4 regions of the Erwinia sp. INIA01 genome follow, and region 4 is predicted to be linked to each of the others. Evidence: predicted binding sites of a transcription regulator. Region 4 holds the regulator's gene; each other region holds the start of a gene.

Region 1 (3,141 bases), on a different contig from region 4:
CCCTGCTCATTTCTGGCGTTACGATCGGCAGAAAGGTTGGTTACAGCGCTTTGTGCGGGCCAAAAACTTCATAATGAATACGATCGTGCGAAACGCCCAGCTGTTGTAGCTGCTGCTCTACCGCCTCCATAAAGCCCACCGGCCCACATAGATAATATTGCATGGCCGGATCGCTGAGCATGGACTCCAGCGGTGACAGGTTGATAAGTCCATGCGTGTTGAACTTCTCTTTATCCTGAGCAGTGGGATGACTGTACCAGATATGCTGCGTAAATCGCGGCAGGTGGGCTCCGGTTTCCGTGACTTCTTTCGCAAAGGCGTGCGTGCTGCTGTTATCGGCGGCGTGGAACCACTGCACCGTCGACGGATGTCGGCTCTCTGCCAGCTGATGCAGCATCGCCAGCATCGGCGTTAGCCCCACGCCTGCAGAAATCAGCGTAACCGGTGTTTCCGGCTTCACGTCGAGGAAGAAATCACCGGCCGGTGGAGCAACGCGCAGATGCGTGCCCACTTTCTGCTGATGCAGCCAGCTGGACATCGTCCCGCCTTGTTCATGGCGTACGGCAAGACGATAATTTTTGCCGTTCGGTGAGCGGGTGAGTGAATACTGACGAATTTCTTTGTTTTCAAATGAAGGATCGTCCACCCACAAGGCAAGATACTGCCCCGCGCGATAGCTCGCGACAGGCTGGCCGTCGGCCGGTGTCAGCACAAAACTTTTGATTACCGCGCTTTGTGGGGTGATTTCGCTAATAACGAATTCTCGCGTTCCCCTCCAGCCACCGGGTTTCTGCTCGGAAAGTTCATAAATCTGCTCTTCACGCTGCACGAAGATTCCGGCCAGCACGCCATAGGCTTTGCCCCAGGCCTCAAGAACCTCTTCACCCGGATGCAGCATTTCATCAATGCTGGCCAGCAAGTGCGTACCGACAATGTTGTATTGCTCAGGCCGAATGGCAAAACTGGTATGCTTTTGGGCTATTTTTTCCACGGCGGGGCCAAGCGCCGCCAGATTATCGATATTGCTGGCATAGGCGCAGACGGCATTAAACAGCGCTTCCCGCTGGTGGCCGTTGCGCTGATTGCTCATATTAAAAATATCTTTCAGTTCGGGATTGTGGCTGAACATACGATCGTAAAAGTGGGCCGTCAGGCTTGGTCCGAGTTCGAGAATGGCGGGAATGGTGGATTTGACGATGGCAATGGTCTGATTATCTAGCATAGTGAACTCCCTGATTTTATAACGTGTATTTCAGATGCATTAATTTTCGGGAAATTGCATTGTAAATACCCATCTGAGAATCAGGGTTATTTATCCGTGCTGATGGCGTGGGCTTGTTGAACAAGCTGCAAGTTGATAATGAGGAAAACTCCGTAACCAACTGCTTGCAAAAATGATATCTAAGCCTTGCTGGCTCTGAAGCCAATCGTTTGCGCAAAAAGGCGGTCATGGCGCTATTCAACGGCAGGGTAACAGTTTAAACTGTTGCCCAACACCCCGAAGTTCCTTATTAAAAGTCAGTTGAGTCAGGAGATGCAGATGTTAAAGCGTGATATGAACATTGCCGATTACGATGCCGATTTATGGCAGGCGATGGAGCAGGAGAAAGTGCGTCAGGAAGAGCACATCGAGCTGATTGCTTCAGAAAACTATACCAGCCCACGTGTAATGCAGGCTCAGGGATCCCAGCTGACTAACAAATATGCCGAAGGGTATCCGGGGAAACGCTATTACGGTGGCTGTGAGTACGTGGATATCGTTGAGCAGCTGGCTATCGACCGCGCTAAAGCGCTGTTTGGTGCCGACTATGCCAACGTGCAGCCGCATTCCGGTTCACAGGCGAACTTCGCTGTTTACACCGCGCTGCTGCAGCCGGGCGATACCATTCTGGGTATGAACCTGGCACACGGTGGTCACCTGACCCACGGTTCCCCGGTTAACCTGTCCGGCAAACTGTATAAAGTCATTCCTTACGGTATCGATGAAACCGGCAAAATCGACTACAACGAGCTGGCCGAACTGGCTAAACAGCACCAGCCGAAAATGATCGTAGGCGGCTTCTCCGCATACTCTGGCGTGTGTGACTGGGCTAAAATGCGTGAAATCGCTGACAGCGTTGGCGCATACCTGTTCGTCGATATGGCCCACGTTGCTGGTCTGATCGCTGCTGACGTTTACCCTAACCCGGTACCACACGCACACATCGTGACCTCGACTACCCATAAAACCCTGGCGGGTCCTCGCGGTGGTCTGATCCTGGCTCAGGGCGGTGACGAAGATCTGTATAAGAAACTGAACTCAGCGGTATTCCCTGGCGGCCAGGGCGGCCCTCTGATGCACGTTATCGCCGGTAAAGCGGTGGCGTTCAAAGAAGCGATGGAGCCAGAGTTCAAAACCTACCAGCAGCAGGTTGCTAAAAACGCACGAGCGATGGTTGAAGTGTTCCTGGAGCGTGGCTACAACGTAGTTTCCGGCGGCACCCATAACCATCTGTTCCTGCTGGACCTGGTTGACAAAAACCTGACCGGTAAAGAAGCCGACGCCGCTCTGGGCCGTGCTAACATCACCGTCAACAAAAACAGCGTGCCTAACGATCCGAAGAGCCCGTTCGTGACTTCCGGTATTCGCATCGGTTCTCCAGCTGTAACCCGTCGTGGTTTCAAAGAAGCTGAAGTGCGCGAGCTGGCTGGCTGGATCAGCGATATTCTTGACAATATCAATGACGAAGGCGTGAGCGAGCGCGTGAAGAAGCAGGTTCTGGATATCTGCGCCCGCTTCCCGGTATACGCATAATCCGCTAGCAGCTCCTTTACTGCGAGCCGTTGCACAGATAACGGGGCACTTTGTGTCCCGTTATTTTTTTATCTGTCCGCACGGTGTAGAGTACCGCCGAAACTTACTCTGTCGGATGGAACATGACGATACGATCGACGTACTGGCTGGGGCTGGGCTACTTCACTTATTTCTTTGCCTACGGCATCTACCTGCCATTTTGGGGCGTCTGGCTTGAGGGCAGCGGCATGAAGCCTGAGCAGATCGGTCTGCTGCTTGGCTGCGGCATGATCGCTCGCTTTACCGGCAGCCTGTTGATTGCCTCCCGCGTCACCAATCCTTCCCAGCTGGTCAATGCGCTGCGTCTG
Region 2 (3,141 bases), on a different contig from region 4:
AGCTTGGCACCCACGGTGATTTCGCCTTTCTGCACGTGATCGGCACGGATGTTACCAATACCACCGGCCAGCATGATCGGCTTGTGGTAGCCGCGCAGCTCTTCGCCGTTGTGGCTGTTAACACGCTCTTCATAGGTACGGAAGTAGCCGTTCAGCGCCGGGCGACCAAATTCGTTGTTAAACGCCGCACCGCCCAGAGGGCCTTCGGTCATGATATCCAGCGCGGTAACGATACGTTCAGGTTTGCCGAAATCCTCTTCCCACGGCTGTTCAAAGCCCGGGATACGCAGGTTAGACACGGAGAAGCCAACAAGGCCGGCTTTTGGCTTCGCACCGCGTCCGGTTGCGCCTTCATCACGAATTTCGCCACCTGAACCGGTCGCGGCACCCGGCCACGGAGAAATTGCCGTCGGGTGGTTATGGGTTTCTACCTTCATCAGGATGTGCGTATCTTCCTGATGGAAGTCATAGGCACCCTGACGGTCAGCGTAGAAACGGCCGACCTGAGAACCTTCCATCACCGCGGCATTGTCTTTATAGGCAGACAGCACGTGGTCCGGGGTCTTCTCGAAGGTGTTTTTGATCATCTTGAACAGCGACTTCGGCTGCTGCTCACCGTCAATCACCCAGTCGGCATTGAAAATTTTGTGACGGCAGTGCTCGGAGTTTGCCTGGGCAAACATATAGAGCTCGATGTCGTTCGGGTTGCGCCCCAGTTTTTCAAACGCGGCCAGCAGGTAGTCGATCTCATCCTCGGCCAGTGCCAGGCCCAGCTTGATATTGGCTTGAACCAGTGCATCACGACCTTCACCCAGAACGTCCACGCTCTGTACCGGCGCGGGCTGATGGTGTGCGAACAGCTGCTCGGCCTGATTCAGATCCGTAAACACGGTTTCCATCATGCGATCGTGCAGCAGAGCGGCCAAAGCCCCCCACTGTGCATCAGTCAGCTGTGGAGCCTGAATATAGAAGGCCAGGCCGCGCTCAAGGCGCAGAACCTGCGGCAGGTCGCAGTTGTGGGCGATATCGGTCGCTTTGGATGACCACGGGGAGATCGTGCCGGGACGCGGGGTCACCAGCAGCAGGCGGCCTTCCGGGGTATGCTCAGCGAGAGAAGGACCGTATTTCAGCAGGCGCTGCAGGCGCGCTTTTGCATCCGCATCAAGCGGAGCGCTGACATCGGCGAAATGGACGTACTCGGCGTAAATATCACTCACCGGCAGGTGAGCGTCCTGAAAGCGGGTCAGCAGTTTGTTAATACGAAATGCCGACAGGGCGGGCGAACCACGCAGAATTTCCATCATTAAAGATCTCTCGTCTCGAAGCGCCGGGCGACGCTTCATTGGGCGCAACAGGGAAAACGGGCGCTATTATAGAGAATCCCCACCGGTTACGAAACCGTTTGCGCAGAATTAATCGACATCCAGAATTGGCTGAAAATTACACGATTCAGGTTGATTTAAGTTGCGATGCCACGCGGACTTGAGCAAAATGCCCCACGCTCAGGAGCAATTATAGCCAATAAATACTGCCGTAAAAGACAGATACCTGAGAGCTACCGAGAGATAACTATTTGAAACGCCTAAAATTAAATTACCTGCTCATCGGGCTGGTTATGGTGCTGCTCGCGCTTGCACTGTGGCCGTCGATACCCTGGTACGGCGGTGCAACCGACCGCATCGCGCAGATAAAATCGCGAGGAGTTTTACGTGTGAGCACGATAAATTCTCCTTTGACTTATTACACCGTCAATAAATCACCGGCCGGTATGGACTACGAGCTGGCAAAACGCTTTGCCGATTATCTCGGCGTGAAGCTGGAAGTAACCGTGCGCCCGAACCTGAGCGATCTGTTTGACGATCTGGAAGATGACAAAGCTGATGTGCTGGCGGCCGGTTTAATTTACAACAATGAGCGTCTGGCGCATTTTCGCGCCGGTCCGACCTACTATTCCGTTTCGCAGCAGCTGGTGTACCGCATCGGCGCAGCCAGACCGAAGAACCTCGGCGATCTGAAAGGACGGCTGATCGTCGCATCCGGCTCAGCCTATCTTTCCACCCTGCGCGATTCGAAAGAGAATCAGTACCCGGACCTCGACTGGGCGATCTCCACCGATCAAACGCCGCAGACGCTGCTGCAGGCAGTTGCCGATGGCAAAATCGATTATACGGTGGGTGATTCGGTCACTATTGGCCTGATGCAGCGTATTCATCCGCAGCTGGCGGTGGCGTTTGATATCTCCGATGAAGAGCCCGTCACCTGGTATATCCAGCGGGAACAGGACGACAGCCTGAATGCGGCGATGCTCGACTTCTATAACGAGATGGGCGAAGAAGGTGCAATGGCGCGTCTGGATGAGAAGTATCTCGGCCACGTCGGTACTTTTGACTATGTTGATACCCGGACATTCCTGCGAGCCATCGATGGCACGCTACCGGCGATCCAGCCGCTGTTTGAGAAATATGCGCAGAGCATCGACTGGCGACTGCTGGCGGCAATCTCTTACCAGGAATCACACTGGAACCCCCAGGCTACCTCGCCAACCGGCGTGCGCGGGATGATGATGTTAACGCGTAACACCGCAGACAGCCTGAACGTGACGGACCGTACCGATCCCGAGCAAAGCGTACGCGGCGGCAGCGAGTATTTGGTAAAGATGATGGAGAAAGTGCCGGCAGGAATCCCGGATGATGAACGCATCTGGTTCGCCCTCGCCGCTTACAATATGGGTTATGCCCATATGCTGGATGCGCGCAAGCTGACGGAAAAACAGCAGGGTAATCCTGACAGCTGGGCAGATGTAAAGCTGCGTCTGCCGATGTTAAGCCAGAAGCGTTACTACAGCCAGACCACCAATGGCTATGCGCGCGGGCACGAAGCCTACGCGTATGTCGAGAATATTCGTAAGTATCAGATAAGCCTGGTGGGGTACCTGGAAGATCAGGAAAGAAAGCTGGCGCAGAAGGCCGCAACCGAGGCCGAGTTGGGTAACGCCTACCCTGCCGTTCCGCCGCAGCTGGCGATGAACTGAGGCTAAATCGCCTTCCCCGCCTGACGCTGCGCTTTTTTCTCCGCGCGCCGATGGCGGAAAAAGTCGCTCAGCATCGCCGCACACTCCGTCGCCAGAATGCCTTCTTCTAT
Region 3 (3,141 bases), on a different contig from region 4:
TACGGATTAACTTATGCTGCCTGCCGGGATTTATCACACTGCCACACGCAGCGGCCCTCAACCCAGGTCGCGGCGATGTTGCGGTCATCACCCAGGGTCATCAACACAAACAGCTTTTCCCAGATATCGAGGCTGTTGCCGTGGCGCAGGGTTTGCAGCGCGGACACCGCCGGATCGATCGCCACAAAATCCGCATCTTTACCCGGCATAAAGCTGCCGATATGCCGGTCCAGATCCAGCGCCTTCGCCCCGCCGAGAGTGGCGTGATAAAAGGCTTCACAGGCTGAAAGTTTGTAGCGCTGAAGCTGCCCCACCTTGTAGGCCTCGCCGAGGGTTTGCAGCATATTGAATGTAGTGCCTGCACCAACATCGGTGCCCACACCCATTTTCACCCCTTTCTGCCAGCAGGTTTGCAGATCGAACAATCCGCTGCCGAGGAACAGATTAGAGGTTGGGCAGAAGGCGACAGCGGAATCGGTGTGGTGCAGGCAGTCCCACTCTTCATCTTCAAGGTGCAGGCAGTGGGCAAACAGGCTGCGGCGGCCGGTCAGCTGATACTGATGATAAACATCAAGATAGCCGCTATTTTCAGGGAACAGCGCCTTCACCCAGGCGACCTCCTGCGGGTTTTCGCTCAGATGTGTATGCAGCCAGGTATCCGGGAACTCCTCACGCAGCTGGCGGACTTTTTCCAGCAGCTGCGGTGAGGATGTGGGGGCAAAACGCGGCGTCAGCGCATAGCTCAGGCGACCAACGTTGTGCCAGCGTTCAACCAGCTCGCGCGTCTGCCGATAGCTTTGTTCCGGCGTTTCGGTCAGCGCTTCCGGCGCGTGGCGATCCATCATCACTTTACCGGCGATCAGCCGCATCCCCAGGCCGTGCGCGGCCGAAAATAGCGCGTCTACCGATTCCGGGTGGACAGTGCCAAACACCAGCGCGGTGGTGGTGCCGTTGCTTAGTAGCTGCTGGAGGAAAAATGCCGACATTTGCGCAGAGTGCTGCGGGCAGTGGTACTGACTTTCCACCGGAAAGGTGTACTGATTCAGCCACTCGAGCAACTGCTCGCCAAAGGCCCCGATCATCTCGGTTTGCGGATAGTGAATATGCGTGTCGACAAATCCCGGGACGATCAGCTTGCCACGATAATCCACCAATTCGCAGCCCGGTGGCAGTTGTGAACTCTCCTCCTGCCAGGGGCTGAGGGAAACAATTTTGCCTGCATTAAGCAACAGCAGGCCATCTTCGATGTAGCGCGCGGCGTCTAAAAGTTCATCCGGCGTACTCACCGTACGGGTAATATCGAAAAAACTGCCGCGAATGGCGTGGCTACAGGTTACTGGCATAATTATTCCTTCAAGCACGGCGGAAGATCCGTCCCGCAATTCACGGGAGAGGTGCTGGTTATAGATAAACAAACAGAGTGACCATTCTGTTTCAGAAAAAACATACTCTGCTGTTTTGCAAAAACCGTACCAGTGAGAATAAATAAATTAATCATATTTATCAGTAAGATAAATTAAATTCCGGCAAACATCATATTTTGGGATGATAAAAACGACAGGCAACCGTTTGCTATTTAATGCGCAAACGGTTGCCTGGCATTAATAATAAATACGCTCATCTATCGGACATTATTCGTCTGCTTCCTGGCACCGAAATAACGCAAAGTCCGTCACTTTCGCACCATGCTGGTGCGACATTTTCTTATTAATCATAACCATTCGCTTCTTATCACACCTGCCATGAGATGGTATGGTGATCGGCGCTGCATGGTGGAAATTTCCGGGTTAAGACGCCCAATTTTGTATTGAGGAACAGTGAGATGATCGTATTTGTTACCGGCGCGACCGCTGGTTTTGGTCAGAGCATTACCCGTCGTTTTATCGCGCAGGGTCATCAGGTGATTGCAACCGGCCGCCGTCAGGAACGCCTGGATGCACTGAAGGAAGAGCTGGGTGAGAATGTCTATACGCTGAAGCTTGACGTGCGCGACCGCGCGGGCATCGATGAGGCGATTGCCAGCCTGCCCGCCGAATGGCGCAACATTGACGTTCTGGTCAACAACGCCGGTCTGGCTCTGGGGATTGAACCGGCGCAGCGCGCCAGCCTGGATGACTGGGAAGATATGATCGACACCAACAATAAAGGGCTGGTGTACATGACGCGTGCCATCCTGCCGGGCATGGTGGAACGCAACATCGGTCATATCATCAATCTGGGTTCGATTGCCGGTAGCTGGCCGTATCCTGGCGGCAACGTTTATGGCGCAACTAAAGCCTTCGTGCGTCAGTTCAGCTTCAACCTGCGTACCGATCTGCACGGCACTGCACTCCGCGTGACCGATATCGAGCCGGGTCTGGTGGGCGGCACTGAGTTTTCTAACGTGCGCTTTAAGGGCGATGATGCCCGTGCCGACGGCGTTTATGACGGCGCTGTACCGCTGACGCCGGAAGACGTGACCGAAGCGGTCTGGTGGGTCGCCACGCTGCCAGCGCATGTGAACATTAACGCGCTGGAAATGATGCCGGTGGGTCAAAGCCAGGCCGGTTTACGCGTGCATAAGTCGTAATTTGCTGCGCGTCTCCTGCTCCCGCTTACGGCGGGGGCAGATCCGCAATTCCTCAAGCATTTAAACGTTCTCAGATGCAGCTAAATGGTTTTTCCCCATCCCGCCACGATAATCAGCATTCCGCAGAACGCCACCGCGGCCCCAACCCAGTCCCATGTACTGAGCTTTACACCGTCCACCACCCGCAGCCAGACCAGCGCGGTCACAACATACACGCCACCGTAGGCAGCATAGACGCGCCCGCTCGCCTCCGGATGCAGAGTTAACAGCCAGACGAAAATCATCAAACTTAGCGCAGCGGGCAGCAGCAGCCACGGGGAGCCGCCTTTTTTTAACCAAAGCCAGGGTAAGAAACAGCCAATGATTTCAGCCAGCGCGGTGGCAAAAAACAGTAACGTGGTGGTCAACATACGTGTAAATCTCTCCGAATCCTCAATGAACACACCGGGTCGCTGTTGAGCACTTCGGCGCTGATGATATACTTATTGGCAATATCTGCGCAGCAGTTCTCTTCGCTTCGCGTCTGTAAAGAAAGGAAACCTTTGATGAAATCACTACAACAACGTCTGACC
Region 4 (3,141 bases):
AGTTTAAGATCCCGCGTACGGCAAATGAGATGTATCACCTGCGCGATGCTGCGCCGATCAAACGCGATAAACTGGAGAAAGGCGACCTGGTGTTCTTCCGCATCAACGGACGCGGTACCGCCGATCACGTTGGCGTATATCTTGGTGGTGGAAAATTCATTCAGTCACCGAGAACCGGCAAAGACATTCAGGTAAGCGCGCTGGGCGATGATTACTGGCAGGAGCACTATATTGGTGCCCGTCGAATGATGACGCCAAAAACAATTCGCTGATTGCGCAACGCGGTAAGCGATTGCTGAATTGCTAATCGGGAGGAGCCATGCTCCTCCCGATTTTTTTAGTGCAGAATAGCCGTAAAGCTAAATGCAATAATCATCAGTAGCGCACCCACCGTGGTCAGCAGTGAGAATTTCAGATCGGTACTCATCGTCTCTCCTTAATAACCCTGCAAAATGTATGCACAAAGATTTTCCCACAGTTCCCCGTAAAAATCTCGTTTTCTCTGCGCAGCCTTGTTAGAATTCCTCTTTTCCGTTGCGCAACAGTAGCGGATAACGGTTTTTGCCAGCTCTGCAGTCACTCTACGGACGATTTTTTCCCCTTTCCGACCCGTTGCGACAGCATCCAAACCACTTTGGTCTGGTGGGAAAAGGCTGCACCCAGGCAAACGTTTAACCAACCTGTTATCAAATAGTTACGATAACACCAGGAGCATAAGTTTAATGGCAACAATTAAGGATGTGGCAAAGCGAGCCGGGGTGTCTACAACCACGGTTTCCCACGTAATTAATAAAACGCGCTTTGTAGCCGAAGAGACCCGTGAAGCGGTGTGGGCAGCAATTAAGGAATTGCACTATTCCCCCAGCGCCGTGGCACGCAGTCTGAAGGTCAACCACACCAAAACCATCGGCCTGCTCGCCACCTCCAGCGAAGCGCCCTATTTTGCCGAAATTATTGAAGCCGTGGAAAACCGCTGCTTTGCCAAAGGCTATACCCTGATCCTTGGGAATGCACATAACGACCTGAACAAACAGCAGGCTTATCTGTCGATGATGGCGCAGAAGCGCGTCGACGGGCTGCTGGTGATGTGCTCTGAGTACCCGGATTCATTAATCTCGATGCTGGAAGACCACCGCAATATCCCGATGGTGGTCATGGACTGGGGTGAATCGCGCGGAGATTTCACCGATACCGTGCTGGATAACGCCTTTGAAGGCGGCTATCTGGCCGGGCGTTATCTGATTGAGCGTGGGCATCGTGATATCGGTGCCATCCCGGGACAGCTGGAGCGTAACACCGGCGGCGGTCGCCATGCGGGGTTCCTCAAGGCGCTGAACGAAGCCGGGATTACACTGCGTGAAGAGTGGCTGGTTCAGGGCGACTTTGAACCTGAATCCGGCTATCGGGCCATGCAGCAGATTCTGGGGCAGAAACAGCGCCCGACCGCCATCTTCTGCGGCGGCGACGTCATGGCGATGGGTGCAATTTGCGCCGCGGACGAGATGGGCCTGCGCGTTCCACAGGATATTTCAGTGATCGGCTATGATAACGTGCGCAACGCACGCTATTTCACACCGGCGCTGACCACGGTGCACCAGCCGAAAGAGCGGCTGGGAGAAACCGCGTTCGATATGCTGCTCGATCGCATCACCAGCAAGCGTGAAGAACCGCAGACCATTGAAGTTCATCCGTCACTGATTGAACGCCGCTCCGTGGCCGATGGTCCGTTCCGCGACTATCGCCGCTAATCCCTTGCTCGTTTACCGTTCGCTCAGGCGGACGGTTCACTCAGCCATTCAGCATTCAGCGTATCGCTGTCGCCAACATAATCCAGCAGCCAGCGCAGCGCCGGTGATGCACTCTGTTCCGACCAACTCAAGCAGCATGGGCTGATCGGGAACGGGTTTGCCAGCGTCAGTTCCGCAATTCCCCCTTCAGCAATCCAACCCTGGGCAAAGTGCCCCGGGATCATGCCGACGCACAGTCCGGCGCGCAGGCAGTCTAACGCGCTGTCCCAGTCCGGGACCACCAGCCGCCGCTGATTATCCAGCGTCCAGGTGTTACGCTTCGGCAACGCGCGCGAGGTGTCCTCCAGCGTCAGAGATGGCCATTCCCGCAGCAGATCGTCGCTAAGCGGTCCCGTCTGTTGCAATAAGGGATGATCCGCCTGCACGACACAGCGCCAGTTAAGGCTGCCCATATCGCGAAAGGCGAAGCGCCCGCCCACCGGCACCGCCTGCGTAGCCCCGATAGCCGCATCAACGCGGCCATCCGCCAGCGCATCCCATACGCCGTTAAACACTTCGGGGAAGATATGCAGTTCCATATCGGGGAAGTGACGGTAGAAATCGACGATAAGCTGACGGGTACGCTGCGGCCTGACGATGCGGTCAACGGCGATATTAATCTGACCGCGCCAGCCGTTAGCCACCTGCTGACAGCGGCGTCGTGTGGCAAGCATTTTTTTGATAACAAAACGCCCTTCTTCGCTGAACACCCGTCCCGCTTCTGTCAGTACCACATCGCGATGGCGGCGCTCAAACAGGCTGACGGCCAGCCACTGCTCCAGCTGGCGTACGGTATAGCTCACCGCAGAAGGCACGCGGTGAAGCTCAGCCGCTGCGGCGGTAAAACTGCCGGTTCTGGCAACGGCTTCAATCACTTCCAGAGAATGTTCTGACCACATCGCTTTGCCTGCAAATTTTTTCAACGGAACTGACGAATATTAGCGTTTCACAAGCGTAAGTGCATCCCTTTACACTCCCTGCGATAAAAAACTGCCCTGTACGAGTAAAATATGCCTTCAAAATTCTTTATCGTTTATCTGGCCATGCTGAGCATGCTGGGTTTCCTTGCTACCGATATGTACCTGCCCGCTTTTGGTGAGATGCAGCAGGATCTTGCCACCGGTTCTGGCGTTATCAGCGCCAGCCTGAGCATCTTCCTTGCCGGCTTTGCCTGCGCACAGCTGATTTGGGGATCACTGTCCGACCGCCTTGGCCGCAAGCCCGTGCTGCTGGTGGGGCTGGGAATGTTCGCCATCGGCTGTGCTGCCATGATGTGGGTGCATTCCGCCCCATGGCTGCTGTTTTTCCGTTTCATGCAGGCTGTGGGTGTGTGTGCCGCCGCCGTAAGCTGGCA

What was found. Region 4 encodes PurR, which represses purine synthesis genes. Its sites were predicted from a motif close to CANGCAAACGTTTGCNTG; they were not measured.
Region 1: glyA (serine hydroxymethyltransferase) is a predicted target of PurR. The motif match lies at 1,421-1,438, and genes of this name have one in related genera.
Region 2: purL (phosphoribosylformylglycinamidine synthase) is a predicted target of PurR. The motif match lies at 1,392-1,409, and genes of this name have one in related genera.
Region 3: guaD (guanine deaminase) is a predicted target of PurR. The motif match lies at 1,559-1,576, and genes of this name have one in related genera.

What each region holds. Positions count from the first base shown of each region.
Region 1 is NZ_JAPDNC010000006.1:111,700-114,840, forward strand. Features, by position in the region: gene hmpA (NO-inducible flavohemoprotein) at 41-1,222, opposite strand; gene glyA (serine hydroxymethyltransferase) at 1,541-2,794, shown strand; gene OMR58_RS12540 (3-phenylpropionate MFS transporter) at 2,917-3,141, shown strand, end outside.
Region 2 is NZ_JAPDNC010000006.1:100,404-103,544, reverse strand. Features, by position in the region: gene purL (phosphoribosylformylglycinamidine synthase) at 1-1,304, opposite strand, end outside; gene mltF (membrane-bound lytic murein transglycosylase MltF) at 1,574-3,031, shown strand; gene tadA (tRNA adenosine(34) deaminase TadA) at 3,034-3,141, opposite strand, start outside.
Region 3 is NZ_JAPDNC010000010.1:202,631-205,771, forward strand. Features, by position in the region: gene guaD (guanine deaminase) at 12-1,343, opposite strand; gene ydfG (bifunctional NADP-dependent 3-hydroxy acid dehydrogenase/3-hydroxypropionate dehydrogenase YdfG) at 1,823-2,569, shown strand; gene OMR58_RS18535 (YnfA family protein) at 2,650-2,979, opposite strand; gene OMR58_RS18540 (DUF1283 family protein) at 3,115-3,141, shown strand, end outside.
Region 4 is NZ_JAPDNC010000020.1:35,519-38,659, reverse strand. Features, by position in the region: gene OMR58_RS24315 (C40 family peptidase) at 1-272, shown strand, start outside; gene cydH (cytochrome bd-I oxidase subunit CydH) at 338-427, opposite strand; gene purR (HTH-type transcriptional repressor PurR) at 723-1,748, shown strand; gene punR (DNA-binding transcriptional activator PunR) at 1,772-2,686, opposite strand; gene punC (purine nucleoside transporter PunC) at 2,798-3,141, shown strand, end outside.